Regions from separate parts of the Cellulosilyticum sp. genome, predicted to be linked through region 2. Evidence: predicted binding sites of a transcription regulator. Region 2 holds the regulator's gene; the other holds the start of a gene.

Region 1 (6,383 bases), on a different contig from region 2:
TAAGTCAATATTACCATAGAAGTTACGAAGGATTTGCTCAGCACTAAATCCTGCATCGCCCAAATCTTTACTGCCCCACTGTGTCATCCAATTTGGACACTGCGATTTAACGCCATCGCAATACTGTGTGAGAAGTGGTTGGAGAACACCAGGACGTTTGACATATATATCAAATACTTCATTAACAATAGGGACGATTGTATCAAATAGGTTACGACCATAGAAGAAAGCATGATCATAAGCCGTGGAATTAGTAATGGTATAGGACTTACCTTGATTACGGTACCACTCAGTGAAAACACGATTTAAGGTAAAGGAGACAATGGCAATAACATTAGCTTTAATTGTTTCAGTTGGCCAGGTTGGATAAATTTCGGAGCTGGCAACATTAGCAATATAATCTAAGAAAGGAACGGTGTAATTGGGGGCTGTATTATCATTAGGACTACCTGAGTGAACAATGATAAATTCAGGAACAATTACACTAGATAACGTGATAAAGCCGGAGCCGGGAATAATTGGTTTTACTTCGGCCTCGGGAATTTTATCAGGATAATTACCATATAAGGTAGCTGGACCTATAACAATGTCCTCAGAAAGTTGTCGTATAAATTTCTCACGTGGATGACGTCCTGTACCTCTTTGGAATCGTGTAGTAGGTTGTAAGTAAATAGGTTGAACAGATAAAGTATCAGCAAATACTTGGGAGCCACGGACAATGGTGTCAATGTAATTTGTAGAAGTTGTTTCAATCCGATAAGTGGCATAAGGAATTTGCGTATTGGTAGGATCTAAGCTGTAATCTATAGGGGGTACAGGAAGTTCAATGGAAGGGGTTTGACCTACTTCATCTGTTACAAAGTTGGCAAGTACCTGTTCTTCACCAGTAGGTGCTGTTTGTTTAATGGTAATTTGTACATTTGAGATAGGTGTGAGGGTACCTTGTTCTGGATCTGTAGAAAGTTGTACGATAAGTTGACCTAAATTTTGCCTAGCGTTATTGGGGGGGTAAAAGGAGTTTGGATTACTCTTTGAAGAAGATGACATTTAAATTCCCTCCTAGAATCAATAAGTATTTATGCTAACTATAATATATGAAAAAAGACTTTTTCCTAGAACAAAAGGAAAAGGTAAGTTTGTGTATGAGAACGCTATGAGCTGCACATTCTAACTAAAAGGAGTGAAGGGCATGTTAAAAAGATGTTTTTTTATAATGCTGGCAGCAGTTTTGGTGACGACCAATTGCTATGGGCAAGCTGAAAACTTAAAAAATGTAGAAAATACTAAGATAACAAGTCAGTTTAAAGAATATGCTAAAGAAAGACATGGGAAAGATGTACTGCACAAATATGTGCATCAAAATAGTGGCTTAGAAGTAATTTGGATTGAAAATGACGATACGAATAAGAGTTTTACATTAGGTGTGCGTACGCCGACTGTAGATTCTACCGGTGTCAATCATATTATTGAACACACCCTATTTACAGGCTCAAAGAAGTATCCATCATCCAGTTTGTTTTTTGATGCAAGTAGCAGTTATCCTAATATTTATATGAATGCTTTAACAAGTGGGGATATGACAATCTTTCCTTTTGCAACACCTTATATGACTTGTTATAAGGCATTACTTGATATTTACCTAGATAGTATTTTTAATCCTGATTTTTTAAATCAGCCTTACGGATTTTATGAAGAGTCTTTTAATTATGCACCAGAAGAAGAACGTAGTGGTGGTGTTGTATATAATGAGATGAAAGGTGCTTATGGGAATGAAGATCGCAAGATATATCGCACAGTAAGGCAAACGGTATATCGCGATACGTTATATAGTCATGATAGCGGTGGCGATCCTAATGAAATACCGAAGCTGACATATCAGCAATTTATAGATACCTACAATCGTTATTATTATCCAGGTAACATGCGTGTGGTATTATATGGGCAGCTACCAATAGAAGAAGTACTTGAAATAATTGAAACATATTTACACAGTTCAAAAGAGCCAAGAGAAAATATAAGTCTTGAAGTAAAAACGTTACAAGTGCCTAAAATGGTAAAAAGTGCAGTATTAAATCCAGGAAGTAAGTGTGCTATTGCTAAAAGTTTTGTGATGCCACATGCGCTAAGTGTAGAAGAAGAGGTACAAATGGATTTATGGATTAATGCCTATTTAGGAAGCCGTTTAAGTCCTATGCAACAAACACTTCAAAAGTTAGGCTGTCAAGAAATAAAAATACTGAAGGATGATGACCTACCTTATATGATGTATACGTTAGTGGTGAAAAATATTCCACGGGAAAAGCTAAATTTATATAATGCAATATTAGATGAGGTACTACTTAAGATTTCTGAAAGCCGTGAAGAGGCTATGGAGGAAGATGTACTCTTAGAAGCTAAATGGGGACAAATGCAAAATGAAGAAGACGAAGAACGTAGTATTTTTATTCCACAGACGATACTAGATGGTTGGGCACATGGTAAAGATGAAAGTCAATATTATAAGCGTAAAGAATATGTAGACCAAATTAAAGCGATTAAAAAAGAAGCGTGTAGGGCATTATGGCAAGAAGCAAGTATGTGTACATTCTTTTTAACACCTGGTCAAATGCAGATAGAAGATCCCCTTACTTTGACACAGCTTACAAAAGAAGAATGGAGACAAGTTAAAAAGCAAATGACCCAGTGGCAAGGTCAAAAATGTAATTTAGAAGGTGTTCCACTAGAGGAACTTGTATTGGATGAAAACCTTAGTCTTAAAGAAACAGCCAAAGGGGAATATACACTTTTAACAACTAAGGCTCAAACAGAATTTGCACGTAGTCAGCTTTATTATGAAACAGGGAATGTAAAACAAGAAGATTTGCCTTATCTCTTTTTGTACAGCTATTTATTAGAGGAAAGCGGAAGGGAACAAACACCTTTTAAGGGGATATTAAAAACGAATTGTATTGCCTTGCCAAATGAAGAAGCAGGTTATAAACCTTATTTTAAAATAACAATGGTTACACCTAAAGAAGAAAAAGAGCATGGTGAAATATTAGAAGAAGCTAGAGCAAATTTATTAAGTCAAGATGCGAGCTGGTATGAATATAAGCTTAAGAAGTTTATTAATGGAAGCCAAGCTGCTAGCCAAAATAATGTGCTGGGTACATTAGGTAACTTAGGTCTAGGTGGTGCTGAAGCACAAAAACGTTATCTATATGAACAGGGCTATCCTTTTTATGAATTTTGCAAGGCTTGCTTAAAAGAACAAGGTACTGCTTGGATTGAAAAAGTAAAACAAATGGATCAAAGTGTATACCAGACGAATGGACTTGTTGTTGCAATCACCTCACCTTATAAATCAAGTAATGGTTATTTGCACAGCTTAAAAAAGATTATCAAAGAGGGACAAAAGAATGAATCATTAAATCGTACAGAGTATAAATTTGAACAAATGCCTAAGACAAGCTTTCTACAACTAGATACGGCTGTAGATTATATTTATATACAAAATACATTGAAAAAGCCAGTAGAAGGAAGCGATTTTGTGGCAGCGGCCTATATGGCAAAAAATTATTTTAATCCTAAGATAAGAATTGGTTTAGGTGCTTATGGTGCAGGTTGTAACTGTCAATATCCAACAACCTTTAATATCTATACCTATAGAGACCCAGATTTTAAACATTCTTTACAGGTTATTGCAGAAAGTGGGGAATTTTTAGATAAAACACCTATTAATGAAGCTGCATTAAAGGCAAGTCAAACAGAAGCATTAACAAGAGTACACCAGCAATTTAGACTTTTAGATAAAGGATTAGAACAAGTAGATGTACTAGAAGTACAATTTTTATTGGGGAATAAAAAAAATGTTGTAAAAAATTTACAAGCTCAAATTTTAGACACAACAGGACAGAAAATGCAACAAAAAGCTTGTATTTTTAAGGATTTACTAAGGGAAGGTACCTTGAGCATTGCCACCAAAAAACTACCTCAAAATGTGACGGGACATAAAATTTACCAATTTAAATAACAATTTAAAAAGGATAAATATTGACATATTCCTTATCCGCCGATACAATATGTATGTATTGTTAAATTTTTGATTTAAAGATTTATCTTTAAATATACACAAGTGGAAAGGAGTCATGACAAATGATGTATTCACATGAAGTAGAACAAATGTGCCCAATCGCTAAAGGACCAAACCATGGTCCAGCGCCAATCCCACAAGAAGGTAAATGGGTACAATCAAAAGAGATTAAAGATATTAGCGGCCTCACACATGGTGTAGGTTGGTGTGCACCTCAACAAGGCGCATGTAAATTAACACTTAACGTTAAAGATGGTATCATCGAAGAAGCGTTAGTAGAAACAATCGGATGTTCAGGTATGACTCACTCTGCAGCTATGGCAGCAGAAATCTTAGCTGGTAAAACAATCCTTGAAGCGCTTAACACAGACTTAGTTTGTGATGCTATTAATACAGCTATGCGTGAATTATTCTTACAAATCGTATACGGAAGAACTCAAACTGCTTTCTCAGAAGGTGGACTTCCAATCGGTGCTGGTCTTGAAGACCTTGGAAAAGGACTTCGTAGCCAAGTTGGTACAATGTACTCAACAGTAGCTAAAGGACCAAGATACCTTGAAATGGCTGAAGGTTATGTAACAAACATTGCCTTAGATGCAGATGATCAAATCATTGGATACAAATTCATTCACTTTGGTAAAATGATGGATATGATCAAAAAAGGTATGGATGCAAGTGAAGCATTAGAAAAAGCAACAGGTCAATACGGCAGATTTGATGACGCTGTACGTACAGTTGACCCAAGACATGAGTAGGAGGTGCCGAGAAATGCCATTATTTGAGTCTTATGATAGAAGAATTAACCAAATCAATGCAGTATGTGAAAAATACGGCATTAAAAATATTGAAGAAGCAAGAGAAATGTGTCAAGCAAAAGGTTTTGACCCATATGAAATCGTAAAAGGAATTCAACCAATCGCTTTCGAAAATGCTGGTTGGGCTTACACATTAGGTGCAGCTATCGCACTTAAAAAAGATGCTCACTTAGCAGCAGATGCAGCTGAAGCTATCGGTGAAGGTCTTCAAGCATTCTGTATCCCAGGTTCAGTAGCTGATGACCGTAAAGTAGGTTTAGGTCACGGTAACTTAGGAGCTATGCTTCTTAGAGAAGAAACTAAATGTTTTGCTTTCTTAGCAGGTCACGAAAGTTTCGCAGCAGCTGAAGGTGCTATCGGTATTGCACGTTCTGCAAACAGAGTACGTAAAGAAGATTTAAGAGTTATCTTAAATGGTCTTGGAAAAGATGCTGCTCAAATTATCTCTCGTATTAACGGATTTACATATGTTCAAACACAATTTGACTATGCAACAGGTAAAGTAGCAATCGTTAAAGAGTTCAAATATTCTGACGGTGAACGTTCAAAAGTTCGTTGCTATGGTGCTGATGATGTTCGTGAAGGTGTTGCAATCATGCACATGGAAGGTGTTGACGTATCTATCACAGGTAACTCAACAAACCCAACTCGTTTCCAACATCCAGTAGCTGGTACATACAAAAAAGAATGTATTGAACAAGGTAAAAAATACTTCTCAGTAGCTTCTGGTGGTGGTACAGGTCGTACACTTCACCCAGATAACATGGCTGCTGGTCCAGCTTCATACGGTATGACAGATACTATGGGAAGAATGCACTCAGATGCACAATTCGCTGGTTCATCATCAGTTCCTGCTCACGTAGAAATGATGGGTCTTATCGGTATGGGTAACAACCCAATGGTAGGTGCTACTGTAGCAGTTGCCGTTGCAATCCAAGAAGCAATGAACAAATAATCATTTATTACATAAATAAATGTAAAAAAATAAGCCACGTCACTAAGCATTTTGCTTATGATGTGGCTTATTTTTTTATAAAGTTTTATAAAATAGGTAGGGATTTTTTTAAAACTTAACATATAGATAAGTGTAAGGCAAATCACAGAACTTGAAGGGCAAAGCTGACAAGCTTATTTTTTAAGCTGGCGGGACGAGTAGCTAACATGGTGGGATGAGCACTGTCAAACTTATGGCGGCAAGGATGCTTATAAAGCTTAGTTTAGTTAAGTGGGTGAAAAGGTCTTACACACATATCAATTCATTGTATTATTAAAGTTAGATGGCCTTTTTTAGTTATGGGTACCAAGGTAGATGTTTAAGTAGCAGTTTAAACAGAAACTTTTCATGTAGTAATTAAAAAAAGGTTGGCCTCCCCCTTATCTGAACTTTATAAAATATATATTTCTAAGTGGACTTACCGATTTTTGCGAATTTATAAAGCATCGGGAGGCTATTTATAAGGGTAATGCCTAGCTTATGCTTAGAAGAAATTAAGTGT
Region 2 (6,383 bases):
CTAATATAAAGTAGTAACTTATTTTGTGATAAAATGATAGTGAAATATCATATAAATAACAAGATAGGTATTTATAACGTATAAGGAGTGGGAGAAATGAAAGTATTACTGATTAATGGAAGTCCTCGCAAAAATGGCTGTACATACACAGCTTTATGCGAGGTGGCAAAGCCTTTAAATGAATGCGGTATTGAAACAGAGATTGTACATATTGGTGCAAAACCTGTGAGAGGTTGCATTGGCTGTGGACAATGTAGTGGTAAGGTTAAATGTGTATTTGATGATGATATTACCAACGAAATTATTCAAAAAGCAGGAGAAGCAGATGGTTTTATTGTAGGATCACCTGTTTATTATGCATCTCCTAATGGGACTTTAATAAGTCTCTTAGATAGAGCTTTTTATGCAGGCAAATCAAACTTTAAGAGTAAACCAGCAGCAGCTATTGTGAGTGCCAGAAGAGGAGGAACAACAGCTTCATTAGAAGTTATTAATAAATACTTTACTTTTGCAGAGATGCCACTTGTCTCTTCAAGTTACTGGAACATGGTACATGGCAGCAAGCCAGAAGATGTGATGCAGGATGAAGAAGGCTTACAAATTATGCGTAACCTTGGCAGAAATATGGCATGGCTTCTTAAGTGCATTGAAGCAGGTAAAGAAAAAGGAATAGAATGTCCACAAAACGAATACACTAATCGTACGAACTTTATTAGATAGTTTGTTATGGAGCATGAAAGCCCTACGCCAAACGAGTATTTAAACTAACTTGGCGTAGGGCTTTTTATAGGCTAAGAAAGTACTGCTTTCTTGTAAAACTATAATAATGCTTTAACGCTTATTAAGTTCATGGAACCTTTTGTGCTGCAATCCGAGGAGGCAAATAAGCGTTCCTAGAGTCACAGCAGAAGTAAAAAGTCCAAATACGATTTTGCCATTTGAGACACGCTTAAAAATTAGCGAGGTCACTGTAGTTGTAATACTGCCGCCGCCAATATAAGCTACTAAATTAATGGCTGTAAAAAATAAAATAAGATGCAATAGTGCTGGATGGTCTTTTAAAAATAGAAAGCCATCTTTATAATCCTGCACATAATCTTTTAGTCCAGTAGCCTGTATAGCACGCGATATTTCATCAGGAAACGTAATATATTTTTATAGCGCTTCGCTAAGTGATTCCCAGTCTTCATAAAGCTTAGCAACTTGAGCTTCAAGGTCACTTTTTCTTTGAAGCAGTTCTTTGCTTTTTTCAGCATTAGTATAAACTTCTTCAAGGCAAAGCTGTGCATCGATATCTTCCATTTCAGCTTCGGCTTCTTGAATAGTTGTTTCTACTTTTGTAATTTGATTTTGAATACGTCTAATACGTGTTTGTTCTTCTTTTTGTTTTTGCCAGTCATCTTTGTTAGATGGAGCAGCAGGAGCAGTTGCTACTGCTGTTTTAACAGTTACTTTTGGCACTGGTGTAGTAAGAAGTTCTTTTTTCTTCTCTACATAGTAATCATAGTCCCCAAGGAATTCTTTTGCACCTGTTTGATTCATTTCAATGACTTTGCTTGCTGTTTGATTAATGAAGTAACGGTCATGGGATACATATAATACAGTTCCCTCGTAATTTGAAATGGCACTTTCTAATATTTCCTTTGATAAGATGTCTAAGTGGTTAGTCGGTTCATCTAGGATTAAAAAGTTAGCTTTTGAAAGCATAATCTTAGCAAGTGCCACACGTCCTCTTTCACCACCGCTTAAGGCAGAAATTGGTTTGAAAACATCATCATTTGTAAATAAGAAAGCAGCAAGCATATTACGGATTTCACCATTTTTAAGTTCTGGGAAAGAAGTTTGGATTTCTTCCATAATCGTATTAGTTGTATCTAATGTAGAATGCTCCTGGTCATAGTAGCCCACCATAACATTAGAACCTAAACGTACAGTACCCGAGGATGCAGGAATTTGCTCTAAGATGATACGGAAGAGTGTTGTTTTACCGACGCCGTTAGGACCAACTAAGGCAACTTTATCACCTTTTTTAATAGACATATTCATGTTGCTAAATAAAGGTGCATCTTCAAAAGTTTTGCTGACTTCTTTGAGGTCTAATACGTCATTACCGCTTGGAATACGTGGCGTAAGTACAAGTTGCATTGGTTTATTATCAATCATTGGAGCATCCATAACCTCAATTTTATCAAGAGCCTTTTCGCGGCTTCTTGCACGTTTAAGAGATTTTTCACGGTTAAATTGCTTAAGTTTAGCAATAACGGCTTGTTGCTGAGCGATTTCTCTTTGTTGCTTTTCAAAGTGTTTCATAGCAATTTCGTATTCTTTTTCACTTTTAATCACATAGTCGCTATAGTTACCATTATAAACAAAGGCCTGACCGAATTCTAAGTGAATTACTTTTGTAACAATCTTATCTAAGAAGTAACGGTCGTGGGAAATGATGATAACAGCACCTTTATAGCTGCGAAGGAAACCTTCTAACCATTCAATAGCTTCAATATCTAAGTGGTTAGTCGGTTCATCAAGGAGAAGAAGTGTAGGTTCTTGGAGTAAGAGCTTACCTAAAGCTACACGGTTCTTTTGACCACCAGATAAAATAGAAATAGGTTTTTCATAAACAGATTCATCAAAACCAAGACCTTTTAAGACACCTTTGACGAGGCTTTTATATTCATAGCCTTTTTTGTTTTCAAATTCTGTGCGGAGGGCATCATAGCTTCCCATTAAATCTAATGAAGAAGTTCTGGCGATTTCAGCTTCCATATCATGAAGCTTTGTTTCAAGGGCAATAACTTCATCAAATACATGAAGAAGTTCTTCATAAACGGTTCTTTCTGAATCCAGGTCCATATGTTGTTTTAAGTAGCCGATGGTACAATCCTTACTACAAGAAATGCTACCCCCATCACTTTCCATTTCCTTCGTAAGAATTTTAAGTAATGTGGTTTTACCCGCACCATTATTTCCTATTAAAGCTACCTTTTCATGATCTTCTATATGAAAACTAACATTTTTAAGTACAGTTTGATCAATAAATGTTTTTTGTATATTACTGCATGAGATAATCATTTTTAGCCTCCTTAGTAATTCTTTTTTAATTTTAGCAAAAAAAAGTGCAAAAAGAAAGGAAACATGCCAAGAATCTACATTGACAAAAAAAAAACCTAAATGTATACTGAAATCACTACGTATATGAGAAGTGAGGAGTTGAAAACGTGACAGAAGAAAGAAAAATTTCTATGGCTGTAGTAAGACGTTTACCACGTTATTATCGTTACTTAGGTGAACTACTACAAAAAGGTGTGACAAAAATCTCATCTAGGGAATTAAGCGAGAAAATGAATGTAACAGCCTCACAAATTCGTCAAGATCTTAACAATTTTGGAGGCTTCGGACAACAAGGATATGGTTACAATGTGGAATATCTCTACACAGAAATCGGCAAAATTTTAGGGCTTCATCAAAATTATAAAATGATTATCGTCGGAGTAGGTAATTTAGGACAAGCTATTGCTAACTCAACTTCATTTAGCAAACGTGGTTTTAAGACGATAGGTCTTTTTGATGTTAATCCAAGACTCATCGGAATGAGTATTAATGGTGTAGAGGTTATGGATATTGATAAGATGGAGGAATTCGTTAAAGAAAACGGAGTAGAAATTGCAATCTTAACAATGCCAAAAACACGCGTTAAAGAAACAGCAGAAAATTTAGCGAAGTGGGGAATTAAAGGGCTTTGGAATTTCTCACCAGTTGACTTATTCTTACCTGATACAGTACAAGTAGAGAACGTACACTTATCACAAAACTTAATGACCTTAGCATATAAAATAAATGAAGCAGAACATGGGCGTACGCCTAAAGAATTATAAGGTATGTTAAAAGAGCTATCACAGATTATTTCCGTGATAGCTTTTTTAAATTTCTATAGAGAAACAAATTAAAAACTTGAAATATGCATCGAGGTAAATAGGTTTCTCCTAATGATTTCACATGACTCAAGACTATGAATAATTAAAATTTATAAATGTGAAATCTATATAGAGAAACCAAAAACTTGAAATATGCATTTAGGTAAATAGATTTCTCTCAATGATTTCACATGACTACAAACTATGAATAACTAAATTTTATAAATGTGAAATCTATAATAAGGTATAAAGAAATTGAAAAAAGAGAATGCATAATTTATTCTTTCAAAATGCCGACATATTTATAAGTGACCAGCATTTATTGATGAAATTCATATTCTAATATTAAAAAACAAGATATAATATAGAGAAACTGGCTATAAAGTTAAAAAATATATAATAATAAAACTTTATAAATGTGATATCTATAATATAGAGCCTATAAGAGTAATAATTAAGGGGGCAAGGGATGTTCGGATTTGGAAAGAAAAATAGAAAAGTAGTTGTACAGGATGATATAGCAGATAATGTAAAGTTATCAGATAAGCAAGTAGAAATTAAAAAAAGCTATATTAATACGGTCTTAGAAAATAGGAAGTTACCTATTGTGCTATTAGATCCACTATGGTATACCGTTAAGGAACAAATAAAAAGTAAAGTGATTGATGAAAAAGAAAAGCTGTTACAAGAACTTCTTAAGGAACAGGCACGTTTAAATACGGATTATAAAGAGTATAATAAAGTGAAGCAAAATTTCCTAAAGCAAATTTTAGCTTTAAGTGGAGAAGTACAAGGTGAAGATGGGGATAAAAAAATAGAAGAACTCAATAAATTACATCAAAGTACTTTAGAAGTAAATAATCGTTTAGAGAATATTGAAACAAGACTTGAAGAGGTAGATGAGCAGGTTCAAGTAACTAATAAAGAGCTTATAGGGGAGATGGTAGCAGTAGGTTATGAATATATAGATATTCATCGTCAAAAAGAGATAAAGCTAGAGTCAGAGATTGAGGCACTTCGTGCTGAAATGCTTAAGAAAACTAATGAAAAGAAACAAAGTGAAAAATTTTTAAAGGATATCTACAATTATCTTCATAATATTGTAGGGCAACAGCAAATTGAAATTATCGATAAAACATTATGGGATACGAATAAAAAATGATATTAGGAATAGGAACAGACATTATTGAAATTAGTCGCATTGAAAAGGCTGTTAAAAAAACACCTTCTTTTTTAAGTAAGGTGTTTACACCAAATGAAATGAGCTATTTTGAAACGAAGAATTATCGCGCAGAAACGATAGCAGGTGTTTTTGCAGCAAAAGAAGCAGTAAGTAAGGCACTAGGTACAGGCTTTAGAAATTTTTCAGCCAGTGATATAGAAATTACACCAGATAGATTGGGAAAACCTAAAGTTTATTTGTTAAATAAAGCACAAAGATTAGGGCAAGAATTAGGTGTGACGGCTATGCAGGTAAGTATTTCACATTGCCAGACTTATGCAGTGGCCTATGCCCTAGCAGAAGGAGGAGAATAATATGAAATTAATGACGCCTACTCAAATGAGAAAAATAGATGAATTAGCAACGGCTAGGTATGGTATACCTAGCCTTTTGCTTATGGAACAAGCTTCATATCAAGTGTTTAAAGCCATAGAAGCATTAGATGAGAACCTGGAGGAGATTGTTATTGTTTGTGGTCCTGGTAATAATGGCGGGGATGGCCTTTCGCTTGCAAGGCAACTTGTAAGCTGGTCAAAGCGTAAGGTAATTATCTTAATGTTAGCATCTTCTGAGAAACTTTCAGCAGATGGCAAGACCTATTATGAAATTGCTAAAAATATGGACATTCCATTAGTTCATATTACAAATGAGAATATAGAAATAGCCAGAGGTTATTTAAATAATGCGGATCTTATTGTTGATGCAATTTTTGGCACAGGTTTAACGAGAAAGGTACAAGGGATATTTGCAGAAATTATAGCAACTATAAATGAAGTAGGAGCTATTAAAATTTGTGTCGATATCCCTTCTGGCATAGATGGGACAACAGGACAGGTACAAGGTATAGCAGTTAAGGCCAATCAAACAATTACGTTTGCAGCATTAAAGACAGGGCTTGTATTATATCCTGCAATTGACTATGTAGGGCATGTACAAGTTGTGCCAATTGGCATTCCACAGGAGCTTATAAATGAGACAGAAACTAAGCAATTTTCACTAGAAAAAGAAGAGATGAAAAGCATATTGCCTAAACGTTTCACTAGGAGTAATAAAGGGACTTATGGCAAAATAATTATAATAGGTGGGCAGAAGGGAATGTCAGGCGCACCGACTTTAGCAAGCGAGGCTGCACTCAAAATAGGTAGTGGTCTTGTAACAGCTGCAGTACCGGAAAGCATTCATGACATTATGGAGGTAAAGCTTACAGAAGTTATGACTGTTCCACTAAGAGATGAAGAAGGACATAT

Evidence for each region. Region 2 encodes Rex, which represses fermentation and respiration genes when NADH is low (regulators of the CRP and FNR family bind a similar motif). Its sites were predicted from a motif close to ATTGTTAANTANTTAACAAT; they were not measured.
Region 1: a site for Rex is predicted at 4,070-4,089, ahead of AC1VAQ_RS00245 (iron-sulfur cluster assembly scaffold protein). Genes of this name have one in related genera too.

Annotation. Positions count from the first base shown of each region.
Region 1 covers NZ_CEVXFV010000001.1:43,105-49,487, reverse strand. Annotated here, with positions in the region: gene AC1VAQ_RS00255 (peptidoglycan-binding protein) at 1-1,047, opposite strand, end outside; gene AC1VAQ_RS00250 (insulinase family protein) at 1,190-4,012, shown strand; gene AC1VAQ_RS00245 (iron-sulfur cluster assembly scaffold protein) at 4,135-4,827, shown strand; gene AC1VAQ_RS00240 (GGGtGRT protein) at 4,841-5,842, shown strand.
Region 2 covers NZ_CEVXFV010000059.1:3,861-10,243, forward strand. Annotated here, with positions in the region: gene AC1VAQ_RS17820 (protein-ADP-ribose hydrolase) at 1-4, shown strand, start outside; gene AC1VAQ_RS17825 (flavodoxin family protein) at 97-720, shown strand; gene AC1VAQ_RS17830 (hypothetical protein) at 832-1,092, opposite strand; gene AC1VAQ_RS17835 (ABC-F family ATP-binding cassette domain-containing protein) at 1,156-3,072, opposite strand; gene AC1VAQ_RS17840 (redox-sensing transcriptional repressor Rex) at 3,219-3,875, shown strand; gene AC1VAQ_RS17845 (hypothetical protein) at 4,384-5,076, shown strand; gene acpS (holo-ACP synthase) at 5,073-5,450, shown strand; gene AC1VAQ_RS17855 (NAD(P)H-hydrate dehydratase) at 5,452-6,383, shown strand, end outside.